Regions from separate parts of the Streptomyces sp. SD31 genome, predicted to be linked through region 1. Evidence: predicted binding sites of a transcription regulator. Region 1 holds the regulator's gene; the other holds the start of a gene.
What was found. The regulator HrcA, encoded in region 1, represses chaperone genes, less so after heat shock. The targets are predictions, from matches to a motif close to TTNGCACTCNGNNNNNCNGAGTGCNAA.
Positions count from the first base shown of each region.

Region 2: the regulator HrcA is predicted to act here: its motif matches at 8,959-8,985, upstream of groES (co-chaperone GroES).

Region 1 is NZ_JBQHCX010000008.1:144,314-154,546, reverse strand. It holds gene ACTMVF_RS18835 (HAMP domain-containing protein) at 1-682, opposite strand, end outside; gene ACTMVF_RS18830 (SpoIIE family protein phosphatase) at 785-2,746, shown strand; gene hemW (radical SAM family heme chaperone HemW) at 2,790-4,022, shown strand; gene ACTMVF_RS18820 (Uma2 family endonuclease) at 4,090-4,659, shown strand; gene ACTMVF_RS18815 (DUF3097 domain-containing protein) at 4,637-5,452, opposite strand; gene ACTMVF_RS18810 (MBL fold metallo-hydrolase) at 5,495-6,229, opposite strand; gene hrcA (heat-inducible transcriptional repressor HrcA) at 6,390-7,406, shown strand; gene dnaJ (molecular chaperone DnaJ) at 7,407-8,543, shown strand; gene ACTMVF_RS18795 (nitronate monooxygenase) at 8,634-9,719, shown strand; gene ACTMVF_RS18790 (16S rRNA (uracil(1498)-N(3))-methyltransferase) at 9,716-10,233, shown strand, end outside.
Region 2 is NZ_JBQHCX010000009.1:46,780-57,012, reverse strand. It holds gene ACTMVF_RS20390 (multicopper oxidase family protein) at 54-1,586, shown strand; gene ACTMVF_RS20385 (SDR family NAD(P)-dependent oxidoreductase) at 1,630-2,403, shown strand; gene ACTMVF_RS20380 (hypothetical protein) at 2,434-5,868, opposite strand; gene ACTMVF_RS20375 (ester cyclase) at 5,991-6,683, shown strand; gene groL (chaperonin GroEL) at 6,749-8,374, opposite strand; gene groES (co-chaperone GroES) at 8,504-8,812, opposite strand; gene ACTMVF_RS20360 (polysaccharide deacetylase family protein) at 9,153-9,926, opposite strand; gene ACTMVF_RS20355 (polysaccharide deacetylase family protein) at 10,082-10,233, opposite strand, start outside.

The DNA of each region.
Region 1 (10,233 bases):
TCAGGTCGCCGCGGGCCACCGCCGTGGTCACCAGGGCGATGTCGCGCACCTGGGCCGTCAGCCGGGACGCCATCGTGTTGACGGCCTCGGTCACGTCCCGCCAACTGCCCGACAGGCCCTGCACCTTGGCCCGGCCGCCGAGCCGGCCCTCGGTGCCGACCTCGCGGGCGACGCGGGTGACCTCGCCGGTGAACAGGGAGAGCTGGTCGACCATCTTGTTCACGGCCCGGCCCAGGCGGCGCAGGTCGCCGCGTAACTGGCGGGAGCCGTCGTGCAGATCGACGCGCTGGGTGAGGTCGCCGCCGGCCACCGCGTCGAGCACCCGCGTCGCGTTCGCCGCCGGGGCCACCAGGGCGTCGAGCACCTGGTTGACGTCGTTGACGCGGGTCGTCCAGTCGCCCTGCCCCGGGCTCGCCGAGAGCCGCTCGTCGAGTCGGCCGTGGCGCACCAACTCCCGCTTGACGCGCTGCACTTCGCGGTTGAAGTGGGTGCTGCGGTCCATGATCTGGTTGAACACCGCGGTCAGCTCGGCCACCACTCCCTCACCGGCCTCCGGCAGCCTGCGGAAGTCGCCGTCGCGGGCCGCGGTCATCGCGGCGAGCAGCGGGCGCAGATCCGATGCTCGAATTTGACCGTCTTTCTGTCCGTCTTCGAGCACACGCGTAGCACGGTTCTCACTCATGGCGGCCCACTTCGGTAACTCGGTGCTTATGGGCGTGGCCAGTCTGTCACTCTGTCGGCGTCGACTGAGGCGTATTCGTCCGAACCGTTCGGGGAGCTGTCCATGGGGGCCATTCCGGCGCAACGGGAGACCGTCACCCGTGCCTCTGGCGTGCCCGCGCATGCGCGAGAGTGCCCCGAAACGCGCACCATTCTCCCCGGCAGCCCCCTCTCCCCGGGCTCCGCCCGCACTCTGGTGCGCACCACCCTCACCGACTGGGCCGCCTCCGGCATCCCCGGCACCGAACACCTCACCGACCGTCTCGTCGACGACGCCGTCGTGGCCGTCAGCGAGCTGGTCACCAACGCGGTCGTGCACGCCGGCACCGATGTCGAGCTCACCTGCCGGCTGGAGGAGGACACCGGCGCCCTCGTCGTCGAGGTCCTGGACCACCACCCCTCGCGCGCCCCGCGCGACGCGGAGATCGAGGCGCCGTACGAGACTCCGGAGTACGGGCGTGGCCTGCGGCTGGTGTCCCGGCTCGCCGAGTCCTGGGGGGTCACCTACCGCCACGGCGCCAAGATCGTGTGGGCGCGGCTGCCCGCCGAGGACCCCATCGCGGCCAGGGACGACATCGAGGCGTACGCCGAGGAACGCGCGCTGGAGCGCGGGCTGCGCGTCGCCGAGATCCTCGCCCCCGAACCCCAGCGTGCCGAACGGGACCGGGACTGGCTCAACCGGGGCGCCCTGTCCTTCCTCGCCGAGGCCTCCGACCTGCTCGCCGGGCAGCTCGACGAGAACCTGGTCGCCGCCCTCGCCGGCCAGCTGATCGTGCCGCGGCTTGCGGACTGGTGCGCGGTGTGGCTGGAGGACGAGATGGCCGGGCGGTGGGGATACCCCCGATCCGGTGACGCCGAGGGCGGGGGAGGCTGGGCGGCGGACGTCGTCGCGGGCACCGGACCCCGGCTCGCCCGCGTCTGGCACGGCTCCGAGAACCTCATCGAGGAACTCCGGTGCGCCCTGGAGAAGGAGCCGCCGCATCCCGCCGACAGCCACCGCAGTCCCCCCGACAGCCACCGCACGGGGCCCGTCCCCTACCCCTGGCCCGGCGAGGCGCTCGGCGCGCGCGGGGCGCGGGGCACGGCGCTCGCGTACCGCCTGATCGCCGGTGGCCGCCCGCTGGGCACGCTGGTCATCGGGCGGGCCGACCTCATGCGCTTCCCCGACGAGGTCACCGGACTCGTCGAGGACCTCAGCCGCCGGGTGGCCCTCGCCATCGGAGCGGCCCGCCAGTACGCCCGGCAGGCCACCATCAGCCGGGTCCTGCAGCGCGGACTGCTGCCCGGCGCCGTCGCGGAGATCCCCGGGGTGGCCAGCGCCCTGGTCTACGAGCCGTACGACAAGGGCGGTCCGAGCGGCGACTTCTACGACCTGTTCCCGGCCGGCGACGGCCGCTGGTGCTTCGCCATCGGCGACGTCCAGGGCAAGGGCCCCGAGGCGGCCGTGGTGATCGGCATCGCACGGCCCTGGCTGCGGCTCCTCGCCCGCGAGGGCTACCGCGTCGCCGATGTCCTCGACCGCCTCAACCAGCTCCTCCTCGACGACGCCACGGAGGCCGCCGACGCCGCCGCCCGCGCCCTCGTCGGCCCGGTCCCACCCGGCGACGGCCCGCAGACCCGCTTCCTCTCCCTGCTCTACGGGGAACTCAGTCCCGTCGACGGCGGCATCCGCTGCACCCTCGCCTCCGCCGGACACCCGCTGCCGTTGCTGCTGGGCGCGGGCGGCGAGGTCCACACGGCCGCGCACCCGCAGACCCTCCTCGGGGTCATCGAGGACGCGACGTACACCAGCGAGACCTTCGAGCTGCGCTCCGGCGAGACCCTGCTGTGCGTGACCGACGGGGTGACCGAGCGGCGCAGCGGCTCCCGCCAGTTCGACGACGGCGACGGCCTCGCGACCGCGCTCGCCGGGTGCGCGGGCCTGAACGCCCAGCTGATCGCGGAACGCATCCGCAGGCTGGTGCACGAGTTCAGCGGCCGTCCACCGGAGGACGATCTGGCACTGCTGGTGCTCCAGGCCGAGTAGCCGACCGGACAGGGAATCGCCGGGGTGCTGGACAATGGAACCCATGCCCTCCGCACTCCCCGACGGCGAGCCCGTCCCCGACGACGGCACGCTCCCCGCGTCCGCGCTCGCCGGCTCCGCCGACCGCCCCCTCGGCTTCTACCTGCACGTCCCGTACTGCGCGACCCGCTGCGGCTACTGCGACTTCAACACCTACACGGCGACCGAGCTGCGCGGCACCGGCGGGGTGCTGGCGTCCCGCGACAACTACGCGGACACCCTGATCGACGAGATCCGCCTGGCCCGCAAGGTCCTCGGCGACGACCCGCGCGAGGTCCGCACGGTCTTCGTCGGCGGCGGTACGCCCACGCTGCTGGCCGCCGACGATCTCGTACGGATGCTGGGGGCGATCCGCGACGAGTTCGGTCTCGCGCCGGACGCGGAGATCACCACGGAGGCGAACCCGGACTCGGTGGACCCGGCCTATCTGGCCGCTCTCCGCGAGGGCGGCTTCAACCGGATCTCCTTCGGCATGCAGAGCGCGAAGCAGCATGTGCTGAAGATCCTCGACCGCACGCACACCCCGGGACGGCCGGAGGCATGTGTCGCGGAGGCCCGCGCGGCAGGCTTCGAGCACGTCAACCTGGACCTGATCTACGGCACACCGGGCGAGTCGGACGACGACTGGCGGGCGTCGCTGGAGGCGGCGATCGGCGCCGGGCCGGACCATGTGTCCGCGTACGCCCTGATCGTCGAGGAAGGCACGCAGCTGGCCCGTCGTATCCGCCGGGGCGAGGTGCCGATGACGGACGACGACGTCCACGCGGACCGGTACCTGATCGCCGAGGAGACGTTCACGGCGGCCGGTTTCGACTGGTACGAGGTCTCCAACTGGGCGACCTCGGAAGCGGGCCGCTGCCTGCACAACGAGCTGTACTGGCGGGGCGCCGACTGGTGGGGCGCGGGGCCGGGGGCCCACTCGCACGTGGGCGGGGTGCGCTGGTGGAACGTGAAGCACCCGGGCGCGTATGCGGCGGCGCTGGCGGCGGGGCGGTCGCCGGGGGCCGGGCGGGAGCTGCTGTCGGAGGAGGACCGCAGGGTCGAGCGGATCCTGCTGGAGCTGCGGCTTCGGGAAGGGGTGCCATTGGAGTTGCTGAGGGAGGAGGGGCTCACTGCCTCGCGCCGAGCACTCTCAGAAGGGCTCTTGCAGACCGGTCCTTATGAGGAGGGGCGTGCGGTGCTGACGCTTCGGGGGCGGTTGTTGGCGGATGCGGTGGTCAGGGATTTGGTGGACTGATCACTCCGGTGGGTGAATCGGAACCAGAGGCAGGTTTGGGCGGCGCCCCGATTCGTAGGGTGCCGCTGTGAACGATCGCGCGATGATCAAGTTCTTCGAGGGACTGGAGCCGCCCGAGGGCGTCAGGGCCGAGCTTCTGCGAGGAGAGATCGTGATGTCGCGCAGCTCTGGTCTGGTGCACAACCGCAACGTCACGGAGACGGTGGACCAGATTCCCCGCGACCGTTGGTATCCGCTCCAGACCCAGTGCGTCGACATGCTTGACCACGTCAGCGCCCCCGTTCCCGATGTGGTGGTGACCGAGCGCGGCGCCGGTCCGGATCAAGGGACATACGTACCGTCGGCGGTGGTCACGGCATTGGTGGAGGTCGTCTCCGAAACCAGCGTGGAGCGCGACTACGAGGTCAAGCGCGCGATCTATGCCGCGAGCGGCGTGCACGCTTACCTGATCATCGACCCGATCATGGCGCACTGCGTGCTGTTCACCGAGCCGAAGGGCAGTGGCGAGGAAGCCGAGTACCACGTGCAACGGATGAGCAAGTTCGGCTGCCCGGTCCCGATGGACTGTTTTGGTCTCGAAGTCGACACCACCGGATTCGGCACCTTCAGCAACGTCAGGCCCCACCGCTACCCGTAACGAAGTCGATCAGCTCCTCCACCCGCCCCAACAGCTCCGGCTCCAGGTCCTTGTAAGACCCCACCCGCTGAAGGATCGCCTGCCACACCGCCCCGGTGTTCTCCGACGGCCACCCCAGCGCCCGGCACACCCCCGTCTTCCAGTCCTGCCCGCGCGGCACCCGCGGCCAGCCCGGAATCCCCAGGGACGACGGCTTCACCGCCTCCCAGATGTCGATGTACGGGTGGCCCACGACCAACGCGTGCTCACTGGTCACCGACTCCGCGATGCGCCACTCCTTCGTACCCGGCACCAGGTGGTCGACCAGGACCCCCAGCCGCGCATCCGGTCCCGGCGAGAAATCGGCCACGATCGACGGCAGGTCGTCGACGCCCTCCAGGTACTCCACCACCACGCCCTCGACGCGCAGGTCATCGCCCCACACCTTCTCGACCAGCTCGGCGTCGTGTCGGCCCTCGACGTAGATACGGCCGGCGCGGGCCACGCGCGCGCGTGCCTGCGGGACGGCGACCGAACCGGAGGCCGTGCGGGTGGGACGTACCGGAGCGGAGGACGACGGCCGGACGAGGGTCACCACCTTGCCCTCCAGCAGGAACCCTCGCGGTTCCAGCGGGAACACCCGGTGCTTGCCGAAGCGGTCCTCCAGGGTCACCGTGCCCGCCTCGCAGCGGATCACCGCGCCGCAGAAACCGGTGCCGGGCTCCTCCACCACCAGGCCCGGTTCCGCCGGGACCTCGGGGACGGGCTTGGGCTTCTTCCAGGGTGGAGTCAGGTCCGGTGAGTACTGGCGCATTCGAGTGACGATAAGAGAATCCCGGCCGTCATGGAGCGCAGATCAACGCGACACGCCGAATCGCGCGGCCAGGGTGTCCCGCTGGCGGCGCACGAACTCCGCGTCCACCACCGCTCCGTGACCGGGCACGTACAGCGCGTCCTCGCCGCCCAGGTCCAGCAGGCGGTCCAGGGCCGCCGGCCAGTGCGACGGTACGGCGTCGGGGCCGGCCTGGGGTTCGCCGGACTCCTCCACCAGGTCGCCGCAGAAGACCACCTCGGGAGAGCCGGGAGCGCCCGGCACGAGCACGACCAGGTCGTGGGCCGTGTGAGCCGGGCCCACGTTCGCCAGCAGGACCTGGCGGCCGGCGTCCAGGTCGAGGGTCCACTCGCCGCTCACCTGGTGGTGCGGGTGGACCAGGGCGTCGATCGCCTCGTCCGCCGCGTCCTGGTCCAGCCCGTTGCGTACGGCGTCCGCGCGCAGTTCCGCCCGCTCGTGCGCGAACACCGTGTCCAGGCCCACCGCCCCGTACACCTGCGTGCCCGCGAACGCCGCCGCCCCGAAGACATGGTCGAAGTGGGGATGGGTCAGCGCGAGATGAGTCACACGGTGACCCGCCAGCCACTGCGCCTGGGTACGCAGCCGCACCCCCTCCGCGAGGCTCGACCCCGCGTCGACGAGCAGCGCGCCGCCCTCCCCGACGACCAGCCCCGCCGTGCAGTCCCAGCCCGGCAGCCGACACCGGCCCACCCCGGCCGCAAGCCGCTCCCACCCGAGCTCTTCCCAAGTCACCCTCATACGGCGACGCTAACGAACACACCACCGTCGGGCACGGTGGTGCTGACCGGCCTTGCCCGCTGCGTACCCCGCCGCCGTACACTGGGCCGGGGACAGCTGGCACTCGGACGGACAGAGTGCCAGGCAAGGCGCCAAGCGGACGAAACTGGAGGTGCGCGCGATGCTGAGTGAACGCAGGCTTCAGGTGCTGCGCGCCATCGTCCAGGACTATGTCGGGACCGAGGAGCCGGTGGGCTCCAAGGCGCTCACCGAGCGGCACAACCTCGGCGTCTCCCCGGCGACCGTCCGCAACGACATGGCTGCCCTGGAGGACGAGGGCTACATCGCCCAGCCGCACACCAGCGCCGGGCGCATCCCGACCGACAAGGGCTACCGGCTGTTCGTCGACAAGCTCGCCGGTGTCAAGCCGATGAGCCCGCCGGAGCGGCGCGCGATCCAGAACTTCCTGGAGGGCGCCGTGGACCTCGACGACGTCGTGGCGCGCACGGTTCGGCTGCTCGCGCAGCTCACCCGACAGGTCGCCGTCGTGCAGTACCCGTCGCTGACCCGGTCCACCGTCCGGCACGTCGAGCTGCTCTCGCTCGCGCCCGCGCGCGTGATGCTCGTGCTGATCACGGACACCGGGCGGGTCGAGCAGCGGATGGTCGACTGCCCGGCGCCCTTCGGTGAAGGGTCGCTCGCGGATCTGCGCGCGCGGCTCAACAGCCGGGTCGCGGGGCGGCGCTTCACCGATGTGCCGACGCTCGTCGAGGACCTCCCCGAGGCCTTCGACATAGAGGACCGCGGCACTGTCTCGGCCGTGCTCTCCACCCTGCTGGAGACGCTCGTCGAGGAGAACGAGGAGCGGCTGATGATCGGCGGCACCGCCAATCTCACCCGCTTCGGGCATGACTTCCCCCTCACCATCCGGCCCGTCCTGGAGGCCCTCGAGGAGCACGTCGTACTCCTCAAACTCCTTGGCGAGGCGGGGGATTCGGGCATGACCGTGCGCATCGGGCACGAGAACGCCTATGAGGGACTCAACTCCACGTCCGTCGTGTCGGTCGGCTACGGTTCGGGCGGCGAGGCAGTCGCCAAGCTCGGCGTGGTCGGACCGACCCGCATGGATTACCCGGGAACGATGGGAGCGGTACGCGCAGTGGCACGGTACGTCGGACAGATCCTGGCGGAGTCGTAAGTGGCCACGGACTACTACGCCGTTCTCGGCGTGCGTCGCGACGCGTCGCAGGAAGAGATCAAGAAGGCCTTCCGGCGGCTCGCGCGCGAGCTGCACCCGGACGTCAATCCGGATCCGAAGACCCAGGAGCGGTTCAAGGAGATCAACGCCGCTTACGAGGTGCTGTCGGACCCGCAGAAGAAGCAGGTCTACGACCTCGGCGGCGACCCGCTGTCCCAGGCGGGCGGCGCGGGAGCCGGCGGCTTCGGCGCGGGCGGCTTCGGGAACTTCTCGGACATCATGGACGCGTTCTTCGGAACGGCGTCCCAGCGGGGTCCGCGTTCGCGTACGCGGCGGGGCCAGGACGCGATGATCCGGCTGGAGGTCGAGCTCGACGAGGCGGCCTTCGGTACGACGAAGGACATCCAGGTCGACACGGCCGTCGTCTGCAACACCTGTAACGGTGAGGGGGCCGCCCCCGGCACCTCCGCCCAGACGTGTGACATGTGCCGCGGTCGCGGTGAGGTGTCGCAGGTGACGCGGTCCTTCCTGGGGCAGGTCATGACCTCGCGGCCGTGCCCGCAGTGCCAGGGGTTCGGGACAGTCGTACCGACGCCGTGCCCCGAGTGTGCGGGTGACGGACGCGTACGGTCGCGTCGGACGCTGACGGTCAAGATCCCGGCCGGTGTCGACAACGGCACGCGGATCCAGCTCGCCGGTGAGGGCGAGGTCGGGCCGGGCGGCGGTCCCGCCGGTGACCTGTACGTCGAGATCCACGAGCTGCCGCACGCGATGTTCCAGCGGCGCGGCGACGACCTGCACTGCACGGTGACGATCCCGATGACCGCGGCGGCGCTCGGCACGAAGGTGCCGCTGGAGACGCTGGACGGGCTGGAGGAGGTCGACATCCGGCCGGGCACTCAGTCCGGTCAGTCGATTCCGCTGCACGGGCGAGGGGTGACCCATCTGCGGGGCGGCGGGCGCGGGGATCTGATCGTGCACGTCGAGGTGCAGACGCCGAGCAAGCTGGACCCCGAGCAGGAGCGGTTGCTGCGTGAGCTGGCCAAGCTGCGGGGCGAGGAGCGGCCTCAGGGGCAGTTCCAGCCGGGGCAGCAGGGGTTGTTCTCGCGGTTGAAGGACGCCTTCAACGGGCGCTGAGCCCCTGCTGTTCCCCTGGGGAATGCGTGGGCCTACGCCAAGGGGAAGGGTCGATTCGGACTTGTTCGGGGGACGTGACAACATGCCGTCATGTCCTCCGCGCTGACCGATCTCTTCCCCCTTCCGATCGTGCAGGCCCCCATGGCAGGCGGCGTCTCCGTGCCGCAGCTCGCCGCTGCCGTGTCCGAGGCCGGTGGGCTGGGGTTTCTCGCTGCCGGGTACAAGACCGCCGACGGGATGTACCAGGAGATCAAGCAGCTGCGGGGGCTGACCGGGCGGCCCTTCGGGGTCAATCTGTTCATGCCGCAGCCCGAGTACGCCGACGCGGCGGCCGTTGACGTCTACGCACATCAGCTCGCCGGCGAGGCCGCCTGGTACGAGATCGAGCTGGGGGACCCGGACAGCGGGCGGGACGACGGGTACGACGCCAAGCTCGCCGTGCTGCTCGACAATCCCGTCCCCGTCGTCTCCTTCCACTTCGGCGTGCCCAGCGGTGAGGTGCTCCAGGCGCTGCGGCGTGCCGGAACCTTCACCCTGGTCACCGCCACCACTCCGGACGAGGCCCTCGCCGTGCAGCGGGCCGGCGCCGACGCCGTGATCGTGCAGGGGGTCGAGGCCGGCGGCCACCAGGGCACCCATCGCGACAACCCCGAGACCGACGGCACCGGCATCGGGCTGCTGTCCCTCGTCGCGCAGGTCCGTGAGGCCGTGAGCCTGCCCCTCGTCGCCGCCGGCGGCATCATGCGCGGCAGCCAGATCGCCGCCGCGCTCGCCGCCGGCGCCAGCGCCGCCCAGCTCGGGACCGCCTTCCTCGCCACCCCGGAGTCCGGCGCCAACGCCCTGCACAAGCAGGCGCTGACCAACCCCCTGTTCGTACGGACCGAGCTGACGCGCGCCTTCTCCGGGCGCCCCGCCCGCGGCCTCGTCAACCGCTTCCTGCGCGAGCACGGGCCGTACGCCCCCGCCGCCTACCCCGAGGTCCACCACCTCACCTCGCCGCTGCGCAAGAAGGCCGCCGCGTCCGGTGACGCGCAGGGCATGGCGCTGTGGGCCGGGCAGGGGCACCGGATGGCGCGGGAACTGCCCGCCGGGCAGCTGGTGGAGGTGCTGGCCGCCGAGCTCGACGCCGCGTCGACAGCGTTGTCCGCCTTCCCGAAGGGGGGCGCGGGGCGATGACAGCTCCCGTTTTCGTCGTCGAGCACTTCGATGCCGGCGGTGGCGGGCGGTACGTCCTCGACGGGCCCGAGGGGCGGCACGCCGTCTCGGTCAAGCGGCTGAGGCCCGGCGAGACCGTCGTCCTCACGGACGGCAACGGTCGCTGGGCCGAGTGCGAGGTCGTCGACACGGAGGGCAAGGACCGGCTCGTCGTGCACATGAGCTCGGTGGCCGAGGAACCCCCGGAGTCGCCCCGTATCACCGTCGTCCAGGCCCTCCCCAAGGGCGACCGCGGCGAGCTGGCCGTCGAGACGATGACCGAGACCGGCGTCGACGCGATCGTGCCCTGGGCCGCCGCCCGCTGCATCACGCAGTGGAAGGGCGAGCGGGGGGCGAAGGCCCTCGGCAAGTGGCGGGCCACCGCCCGCGAGGCCGGCAAGCAGTCGCGCCGGGTGCGTTTCCCGGAGGTGACGGACGCGGCCACCACCAAGCAGGTCGCGGCGCTGCTCGCCAAGGCCGACTTCGCCGCCGTACT
Region 2 (10,233 bases), on a different contig from region 1:
GTCCGGGGGACGACCCGGATGTTCGGCGGGCCGCGGTCGAGGACGCTCGAAGCATGTCTCGCTTCAAGCGCGTCCTCCTCGTTCTAGGGTCCGTCGTCACGGTCCTCGTGATGGCGGTCGGCGGGCTGTTCACCTGGCTGTGGACCGGCGCCGACGTCAGCACGGTCGGCAAGGCGTCCTTGGACAACGCGCTGGCGATACCGCCCCTGGCCGAGTCGTCCGTGGACAAGGACGGCACCCGCGTCTTCGACCTGCGTATGCGCGCCGGCGAAACGGAGTTCGAGGCCGGCCTGAAGACCCCGACCTGGGGCTTCAACGGCTCCTACCTCGGCCCGACACTCCGCGCGACCCGTGGTGAGAAGGTCCGCGTACGCATAGCGAACGGGCTCGACGAGGCGTCCGGCGTGCACTGGCACGGCATGCACCTGCCGGCGCGGATGGACGGCGGCCCGCACCAGATGATCGCCCCCGGCGGCACCTGGACTCCCCACTGGACCGTGGACCAGCCCGCCGCGACGCTCTGGTACCACCCGCACCCGCATGGGTCGACCGAACGGCATGTCCGCAAGGGTCTGGCCGGCATGTTCATCCTCGACGACGAGCGGTCCACGAAGCTCGCCCTGCCGAAGCGGTATGGCGTCGACGACCTGCCCGTCATCGTGCAGGACGTGCGCTTCGACGGCGCGGAGCTCGACGGCGACCGCAGGATCATGCAGAACGTGGGCTTCCTCGGCGACCGGACGATGGTCAACGGCACGCTGCGTCCCTACCGGGCGGTCGGCGACGAGCTCATACGGCTGCGGCTGCTCAACGCCTCGACGGCACGCACGTACGCCTTCGGATTCCCGGACGACCGCGCCTTCTCGCTGATAGCGACGGACGGAGGTCTGCTGGAGCGGCCCGAGTCGATGGACCGTGTCCAGCTGTCGCCGGGCGAACGGGCCGAGATCGTCGTACGGATGCGGGCGGGTGAGCGTGTGATGCTGCGCAGCTTTCCGCAAGACAACTACGGGGACGGCTGGCAGCGAAGGTTCGGTGGGGGCGACGACTCCTTCGACGTCCTGGAGCTGCGGGCGGCCCGAGAGCTGCGGCCCTCGCCCGGCATACCCACCGCACTGGGCGAGTTGGAGACACCCGACGGCGCCGATGCGGTGCGGGGCAGGCACTTCGATCTGAAGCGGTCCGGTATCAACGGGCGATCGATGGACCTGGGCCGCGTCGACGAGACGGTCACGCGTGGAACGACGGAGGTGTGGACGGTCCGCAACAGCAACGGCATGCCGCACAACTTCCATGTGCACGACGTCCAGTTCCGAGTGCTGGAGGTGAACGGCGAGACACCGCCGCCGGCGCTGCGCGGGCCGAAGGACACGGTGTTCCTGCCCAACGGGACGGCCATGAAGCTGGCGCTGCGCTTCACCGGGCCGGCGGATCCGGACACGCCGTACATGTACCACTGCCATCTGCTGTATCACGAGGACGAGGGGATGATGGGCCAGTTCGTGGTGGCGGAGAAGGGGCAGCGGGCGGGAGCTCCGTCGAGGGGACGCGGGGCACTCGGTCACTCAGGGCACCAGCATGGCTGAGCAGGGAGGGGAAACGCGCAGTCCAGGTCACTAATCTTGCGCCATGACAACGGCATTGATTACGGGATCGACCGCGGGCATCGGCGCCGCGTTCGCGCGGCGGCTGGCGGCTGACGGGCATGACCTCGTCCTGGTGGCCCGGGACACCAAGAGGCTGCGGGAGCAGGCGACGGAGCTGCACGACCGGCACGGCATCGAGGCGGAGGTGTTGACGGCCGACCTGGCACAGGACGCAGGCATCGAGGCCGTCGCCGCCCGCCTCGGCGACCGCAGGAACCCCGTCGACCTGCTGATCAACAACGCCGGCTTCGGCAACAAGGGCCGCTATCTCGACGTCTCCATGGCCGACGAGCTGATGATGCTCAAGGTGCACTGCGAGGCGGTACTGCGGCTGACCTCGGCGGCAGCGGCGGCGATGCGGGAGCGGGGGCGCGGGGGTGTCGTCAACGTCGCGTCGGTCGCGGCCTTCGTGCCGCGCGGGACGTACGGCGCGTCCAAGGCGTGGGTCGTGCAGTTCACGCAGGGGGCGGCGCGGGATCTGGCCGGGAGCGGGGTGCGGTTGATGGCGCTGTGCCCGGGGTTCGTGCGGACGGAGTTCCATCAGCGGGCGGGGATGGGGACGGACAACATTCCGGGGTGGATGTGGCTGGATGCGGACAAGGTCGCGGCCGCGGCGCTGGAGGATCTGGCGCGGGGGAAGTCCCTGTCCATTCCGGATCCTCGCTACAAGGTGCTGATGGGCGCGACGAAGCTGGTGCCTCGGGGGCTGCTCGGGGGGATCAGTTCGAAGACGGGGCGGAAGTACGGGCCGCAGTGAGTCGCTTCGGCATTCGGTCATGAGCTTCCGTCAGCCCTTGACCGCACCGATCGCGATACCTGCCGTGGCTGGGTCGAGGAGCAGCAGCTCGGGAAGGCAGAGTGGCCACCAGCCATGGTGGAGAGCCTGTGCCACGGAGACGTGGGGGCGCGCAGAACTCGTGCTCCGCGCGATGGCCAGGTATGCCCGGGCCGCCTCTCGGCCGATCCTGATGCGCTCGGCCATGGCCTCGGCTCGCGTGTACTCGCCCTGCGACGCATAGGCCTCCACCAGATCGGCTTGCGCCGCTGCCTGGGCTGACGGTCCGAGAGTACTGTCGACGAGGTCTTCGGCACGGTCGAAGTCCCCGACTGCGACCATGGCGCGAGCGATGTCACGGACGCCGTTCGGGTCGGTGACCAGCACTCTGCCGATGGCGGCTTCGGCCTGCCCCAGCTGAGTTCGAGCGTCCGCTACGTCGTCCGCCCTGACCAGGGCACGGACCAGGCTCGCGGCGGTTCGGGCCGACGGCGCGCCCCTGGCCAGTTCCTTGGCCTCGGCGAGGTAAGCCCTGGCCTCGCCATGCCGCCCCGCGGCCTGCAACGCGCCCGCGATCTCCGACAGAGCCCAGGCATCGTGATGCGCTTCCGCGTGGCCCCGGGCGAGGCCGGCGGCCCTTTCGAACTCCCCGTCGGCCGCCAGCGCAACGGCTGCAAGACCAGGAAGTCGGCTGCGGCCAAGCTTCAAGGGCGTTCGCGCCGCCCTCTCTGCCTCCTCGAATCTACCGAGACCGGACATCACCTTCGCGATCTCTGCCCAGATGCGTTCCTGGCACCGGGCGCTGTCCGCTCGCTTCGCCAACTCTTCGGCGCGCGACAGAAGACCTGCCTGCGCCAGCGCCCGAGCAAGAGAGATCTCCAGTTCCTCACGCCACGACGTACCGTGCGTCGTCCGGCCCACCACCGCCGCAAGGTCGTCCTCCGCGCCTTCCAAGAGGGACTGCGCCGCCTCGACAAACCCCGCTGCGGCCAACGACTGGGCAACCGCCGCCGTATCACGAAGCCTCGCCGGGGTGCTCACGGACCTGCGAGCCAGCTCTTCGGCACTCACCAGAACCTCGCGAGCTCGCTCGACCGAGCCGCTCGACGCCAGTTCGACGGAAATGCGAATCAGTGGGTCGATAGAGCCGTCGTCCATGACCAGAATGCGACCGATTCTCAGAGCTTCTTCCGACTGTCCTGCGCGGACCATGGCCAGGGAGATGGCGAGGAGAGCCCTGGAGAGCATGCGGTCCGCCGTGATGAGCCGAGCCATGCCGAACGCCTGATCCACACTGCCCTCATGGCAGAGCGCCGCGACTGCGGCAGCCGCACCTGTGGATAGGTAGTCCCCGTCGGGCAATAATCGGAGCAGTTCCTTGGCCTGATCCAAATGCCCGGACCGAGCGCTTTCTCCCACCATTCTTGAGATCAGTTCGAAGCGCCAGTCGTCCAGGGTCACCTCCTTCACCAGGTCGAGTGCGGCGGCCAGCTCGCCTGCCGATGCCAGCGCGGGTGCCAGGCGCTCCACCGAGACGGTCACCTCACTCGACAGAGCCTCCTGGATCAGGATGTCGGCGCCGTCACCGTCCGTCAGACGGCGTCGCACGGAGGCCAGCCTGGCAAGCGCCTCTCTTCTCACCACCGGATCAACCGCGCCACGGGCCACTGCCTCCGCTTCGGAGTGGCTGCCGCGCTCGGCCAGTGCGACCGCCGCATGGATCGGAACCTCTCTGGAGATTCCCAGGGCCGACGCCATCCTTTCGACACGATCGGCCTCGCCCGCTTCCACCAGCCCGGCGATGATGCGCCGCGCCGACTCCCGGCCCACGCGGGGATGGGACAGGGTCGCGGCCAATTCCTCCGCCCGTGCAAACTGTCGTGCTCGCACCAGCGCCAGCACGATGCGCACCAAGATGGCCTCTCGAGTGGCCTCATCGCCTGCCTGACGAGCCACTTCCTCGGCCTCCCCCAGCACTCGCGCCGCTTCGGGTCCGACGAGACTCTCGCCCACTTCTGCCAGGGCGAGCGCACGCTCCCGTCTGTCCGGGAAACTCCGTGCGAGCATCTCGCCTCTGGTCTCCTCACCGACCCGCACCCACGCCGCCGCCATGGCCGGAGTCACCTTCGAGATTCGCTCCTCAAGGGCGTTCCGGCGGATCGACAACCGGAGCATGTCCCGCAGCCGCCGGCCGCCTTCCTCGATGATCATCTCGCTCGCCACTCTGATCTCGGCGAGAGCAAGGGCATCGTTCCCGGAGGCGTGAAGAAGACGTTCGTGCCGGTCTCGGTCGACAGCGCAGAGAATTACCCGCTCAATGTCTCCCCGCGCATGCAGCATCTGGAAATAGCCACGCAACAAGTAGGCAGGGGTTTCGGGCGGCCAGCACTTCTCCCGGTATTCGTCGCACCAGACGTGCAGCCGTTGGCGATACAGGTCGACATCATGAGGTCCGAGCATCTCCTCTGCCCGCTCCTGGAGTTCCTCATGGGCAAGGAGAAAGAGGCCGGCCTTCGAAGTGTCGAGCGAAGGAGCATCACGTCTCGCGAAGGTTCTTCCAGCCCGGTTCCGAAGCAGGTCGTGCACTTCATAGAGTCGCTCCCCGGAAAGGTGGCCCAGATCGGACGCCGTCAAGCCGCCCTCAGCTGCGACAACGAAGCCGAGCAAATCACGGCACAGATGTCCCTCGGCCAGGAATCCCTTCAGCTCTCGCTCTGCTTCGGCACGAATGGCCTGGGCACGAGGCGAAGGCTGGAGGCTCCGTATGTGCCGCGCATCTCGCAGCGGATGGTCGTGCGCCACGTCACTGGGGAGCGGTGGATTGAGACGGCCGGAGACGATGACCCGGGCACCGAACTCCAGGCGACTCGGCAGGAGACTCGCGATGCTGCGGGCCTCGGGGCCCGTGGTCACGCCACGGTCTTCATCCAGACCGTCGACGAGGAGAACCAGCCTTTCACCCCGCTCATGGCAAACGCGGGCCGCCTGGTCGTACAGCCGCAGCAAGTGTCCATCGCGCGTCGCTTCCGTCAGATGTGCGGGCAGGCTGTCCCCGGCCAGTTCGGTCAGTTGCTCGAGCACTACATCGCCGTAGGCCACCGCGTCGTTCTGCGAACGTAGTCGGGCGGTGATGAAGAACGGCACGATCCGCACCCCCTCAGGAGGATGGAGTGCGAACCACGCCATGAGCGCGGTCTTGCCCGCCCACGCCCCCGCCCGCCACCAGGCGTAGGCAGGGCCGGACTTGGCGGTGCAGAAGGCGGCGAGGTCGGTCAACTCCCTGCCGCGGCCGATGAGTTCCCGCGGCGCGATGCGGCGCACCTGCTCCCAGTAGGCCGAGCGCACCGGCCGGGCCAGTACGACCTGGTTGTTGTCGCCCGTGACGGCCACACCGATGTCGCCGCCCGCTGCGACAGACTGCCTCCCCCGCGCCTGCATGTGCGCCATGGTCCCAGATCGTCGCCGTCCGATCCCTGGAAGCGGCGAACACTCGAGGAGAGCGAGCACCCAAAGAGCAATAAAATATGCATATCAACCGTACCGGACCCGAAGGGTCGGGAGGCGCCCCTATGACCTTCGTACAGCTCATCGACTGCAGGACCAGCCGCTTCGACGAGATGAACCGGCTGATGGACAGGTGGGTCGAGCAGACCAAGGGGAAGCGGACGGCGACGCACGACATCATCGGGAAGGACCGGTCGGACGCGTCGCACTTCATCGAGATCGTGGAGTTCGCCTCGTACGAGGAGGCGATGCGGAACTCCAATCTCCCCGAGACCGATCGGATCTTCCAGGAGATGGTCGCGCTCTGTGACGAGACGCCGACGTTCACCGATCTCGACGTCGTGCGGGACGAGCAGCTGAACGTCCTGGCCGCGCAGGCCTTCTTCAAGGCCATGGGCAGGATGGCGCCGGCGGCGATCGGTGAGCATTTCACGGACGACTACGTGGATCACGATCCGTCGTATCCGCAGCCCGTGCAGGGGGTCGAGGGAGTGCGCGAGCAGTACGCGGGGTGGCGTGCCGCCTTCGACTTCACGTTCCGGATCGACGATCAGCTGGCCCAGGGCGACCAGGTGTGCACGCGGTGGACCTGGACCGCGCGGCACAAGGGCGAGTTCCTGGGGATCCCGGCGACCGGACAGGAGGTCAGCATGCAGGGCATGACCTGGCAGCGGTTCCGGGACGGCAAGATCTGCGAGGGCCACTGGCTCTACGACCGGGCGGGACTGCTGGAGCAGTTGGGGGTACTCGGTCAGTGACGCCCGCGAAGGGAGAAGCCCCCCGTTGCCGCAGCAACGGGGGGCTTCTTCAGGTGGTGCGTGCCTCAGTGGGCGTGGCCGTGGCCGTGACCAGCGGCGGCCGGCTCCTCCTCTTCCTTCTTCTCGACGACCAGGGTCTCGGTCGTGAGGAGGAGGGAGGCGATGGAGGCGGCGTTCTCCAGGGCGGAGCGGGTGACCTTGACCGGGTCGATGACGCCGGCCTTGACCAGGTCGCCGTACTCGCCGGTGGCGGCGTTGAAGCCCTGGCCCTTCTCGAGCTCGGCGACCTTGGAGGTGATGACGTAGCCCTCCAGGCCGGCGTTCTCCGCGATCCAGCGCAGCGGCTCGACGACGGCACGGCGGACGACGGCCACACCGGTGGCCTCGTCGCCGGTCTTGCCGAGGCCGCCCTCGAGCACCTTGGCGGCGTGGACCAGCGCGGAGCCACCACCGGAGACGATGCCCTCCTCGACCGCGGCGCGGGTCGCGGAGATGGCGTCCTCCAGACGGTGCTTCTTCTCCTTCAGCTCCACCTCGGTGGCGGCGCCGACCTTGATCACGCACACGCCGCCGGCCAGCTTCGCGAGGCGTTCCTGGAGCTTCTCGCGGTCCCAGTCGGAGTCGGTGTTCTCGATCTCGGCCTTGATCTGGGCGACGCGGCCCTGGACGTCCTCGGAGTTGCCGGCGCCGTCGACGAGGGTCGTGTCGTCCTTGGTGACCGTGACGCGGCGGGCGGAGCCCAGCACCTCGAGGCCGACCTGGTCGAGCTTGAGGCCGACCTCCTCGGAGATGACCGTGGCGCCGGTGAGGACCGCCATGTCCTGCAGCATCGCCTTGCGGCGGTCACCGAAGCCCGGGGCCTTGACGGCGACCGCGTTGAAGGTGCCGCGGATCTTGTTGACGACCAGGGTCGACAGGGCCTCGCCCTCGACGTCCTCGGCGATGATCAGCAGCGGCTTCGAGGCGCCCGCCTGGATGACCTTCTCCAGCAGCGGCAGCAGGTCCGCGATGGAGGAGATCTTGCCCTGGTTGATGAGGATGTACGGGTCCTCCAGGACGGCCTCCATGCGCTCCTGGTCCGTCACGAAGTACGGCGACAGGTAGCCCTTGTCGAAGGCCATGCCCTCGGTGAAGTCCAGCTCCAGACCGAAGGTGTTGGACTCCTCGACGGTGATGACACCGTCCTTGCCGACCTTGTCCATCGCCTCGGCGATGAGCTCGCCGACCTGCGTGTCCTGGGCGGACAGACCGGCGACGGCGGCGATGTCGGACTTCTCGTCGATCGGGCGGGCGGTCGCCAGCAGCTCGTCGGAGACCGCGGCGACGGCGGCGTCGATGCCCTTCTTCAGCAGCGCCGGGGAGGCACCCGCGGCGACGTTCTTCAGGCCCTCGCGCACCAGCGCCTGGGCGAGCACGGTGGCGGTGGTCGTACCGTCACCCGCGATGTCGTTGGTCTTGGTCGCCACCTCCTTCACCAGCTGGGCGCCGAGGTTCTCGTACGGGTCCTCGACCTCGACCTCACGGGCGATGGTGACGCCGTCGTTGGTGATGGTGGGCGCGCCGAACTTCTTGTCGATGACGACGTTGCGGCCCTTGGGGCCGATCGTCACCTTGACCGTGTCGGCCAGCTTGTTGACGCCGCGCTCGAGGGCGCGACGGGCGTCCTCGTCGAACTTCAGGATCTTCGCCATGGGAGCGGTTCAGCCCTCTCGGAAAACGTGGGTGAAACGAACTGCGCCCCCGACGCCCGGCTGATTAGTGGTCGCGGGGGCCAAGGGCGCAGCTCACAAGCAATGTGCTTCGGTGAGGAAGCGGGTGAATTACTTCTCGATGATCGCGAGCACGTCGCGAGCCGAGAGGACGAGGTACTCCTCGCCGTTGTACTTCACCTCGGTGCCGCCGTACTTGCTGTACAGCACGATGTCGCCGGTCTTGACGTCGAGCGGCAGACGCTCGCCGTTCTCGAAGCGGCCCGGGCCCACGGCCAGGACGACGCCCTCCTGGGGCTTCTCCTTGGCGGTGTCCGGAATGACCAGGCCAGAGGCGGTGGTCTGCTCGGCGTCGAGCGGCTGGACCACGATGCGGTCCTCGAGCGGCTTGATGGCAACCTTGGAGCTGGTGGTCGTCACGATCCGACCTCCCCCTTCGGAGATCTCACGGGGTTAACTGTCTGAGGTGGCGACCAGGTGGATCCGTCGTCGCGGGTGCCGGACCTGCCCGTCGCGTAGTTGGCACTCTCCAGTGGGGAGTGCCAGAGCCGAGACTATGACCGTGATTAGCACTCGGTCAAGCGGACTGCTAATTCGCTGCGCTGGTTGAGCCGGGTTCCTTGTCGCCGGCATTGCCGTGAGCGCTCCTGAGGCTGCCGCCCCCAGACGGGCTGGGATGCCTGGACGGCGCCGAGAAGTTCGCCGGACGCAATCCTCCGAACAGCCCACCGCCAGACGTAGTCCTCAAGCCGGCCCACCGTCAGACGTAGTCCTCCAGTCGGCCCACCGTCAGCCCCCGCCCCTGGATCTCCCGCAGCAGCCTCGTCGTGCGCTCCCTCAGGCTCAGGCCGGTCGGTTCGCCCGAAGGGACGGAGACGATGTCGCCGGGGCGCAGCCGGGCCGGGCCCTGCGCGTACGTCAGTTCGCCGTCGCCCTCCATCGCCGCCCGCCACAGCACCACCGCCCGCACACCGCAGTCGGCCGCCGCGCGGAGCGTGGTGGTGTCGTACGTGCCGTAGGGCGGCCGGAAGAGCTGGGGCCGGATGCCGAAGCGGGCCCGGAGTTTGTTCTGCTGGCCGCAGATCTCGGCGCGCTGGCCGGCGTACGGCAGGCCGCGCAGGGCGGCGTGGTCGAGGGTGTGGTTCTGCATCGACGCGCCCACCGAGCGCAGGCGCGCGAAGTGGCCGTAGCCCGGGCCGACCACGCTGTCCGTGAGGAACATGCTGACGGGCAGCCGTAGCTCGCGGACCATGTCGACGAAGCGGGGGTCCTTCTCGGCGCCGTCGTCGTAGGTGAGGAACACGACCTGGTCGTGGGTGCGGATGCGGTCCACGACGGGCAGCAGCCCGCCCGCGGACGGCCCATCACCCCCGGGCAGCCAATGCCGCCGGGCGGGTGGGGACGGGGGTGCGGGCAGCGGGGCGGTGAGGCCCCATCGGCGGTACGGCTGTGCTGTGGTCGTCGGGCCCTTAGCCGAACGCGCCTCTTGCGCCGCCCTCTCGGCCGACCGCCCGCCGGGCTCGACCGACCCCATCGGCCGGGCGCAACCGGCGAGCACCGCGGCTGCCAGGGCGACGGCTGTCAGAGCACGTACCACCGCCGGAACTCGTACGACTGTGACGACTGTGAGGGCGCGTACGGCCGTGGGAGCCGCCGGCTCGGGCGCCGGCACCGCTGCCGGCGCCCGCCTCACAGGTAGTCCTCCAGCCGGGCCACCGCGTACCCCTCGGCCGTCACTTTGTTCAGGAATCGGCGGATCATGTCGGGCATTGTGCCCTTCCAGTCGTCCCGGCCCCGGAAGTGGCTGAGGACGATGTCGCCCGGGCGGATCTTCCGGTCCC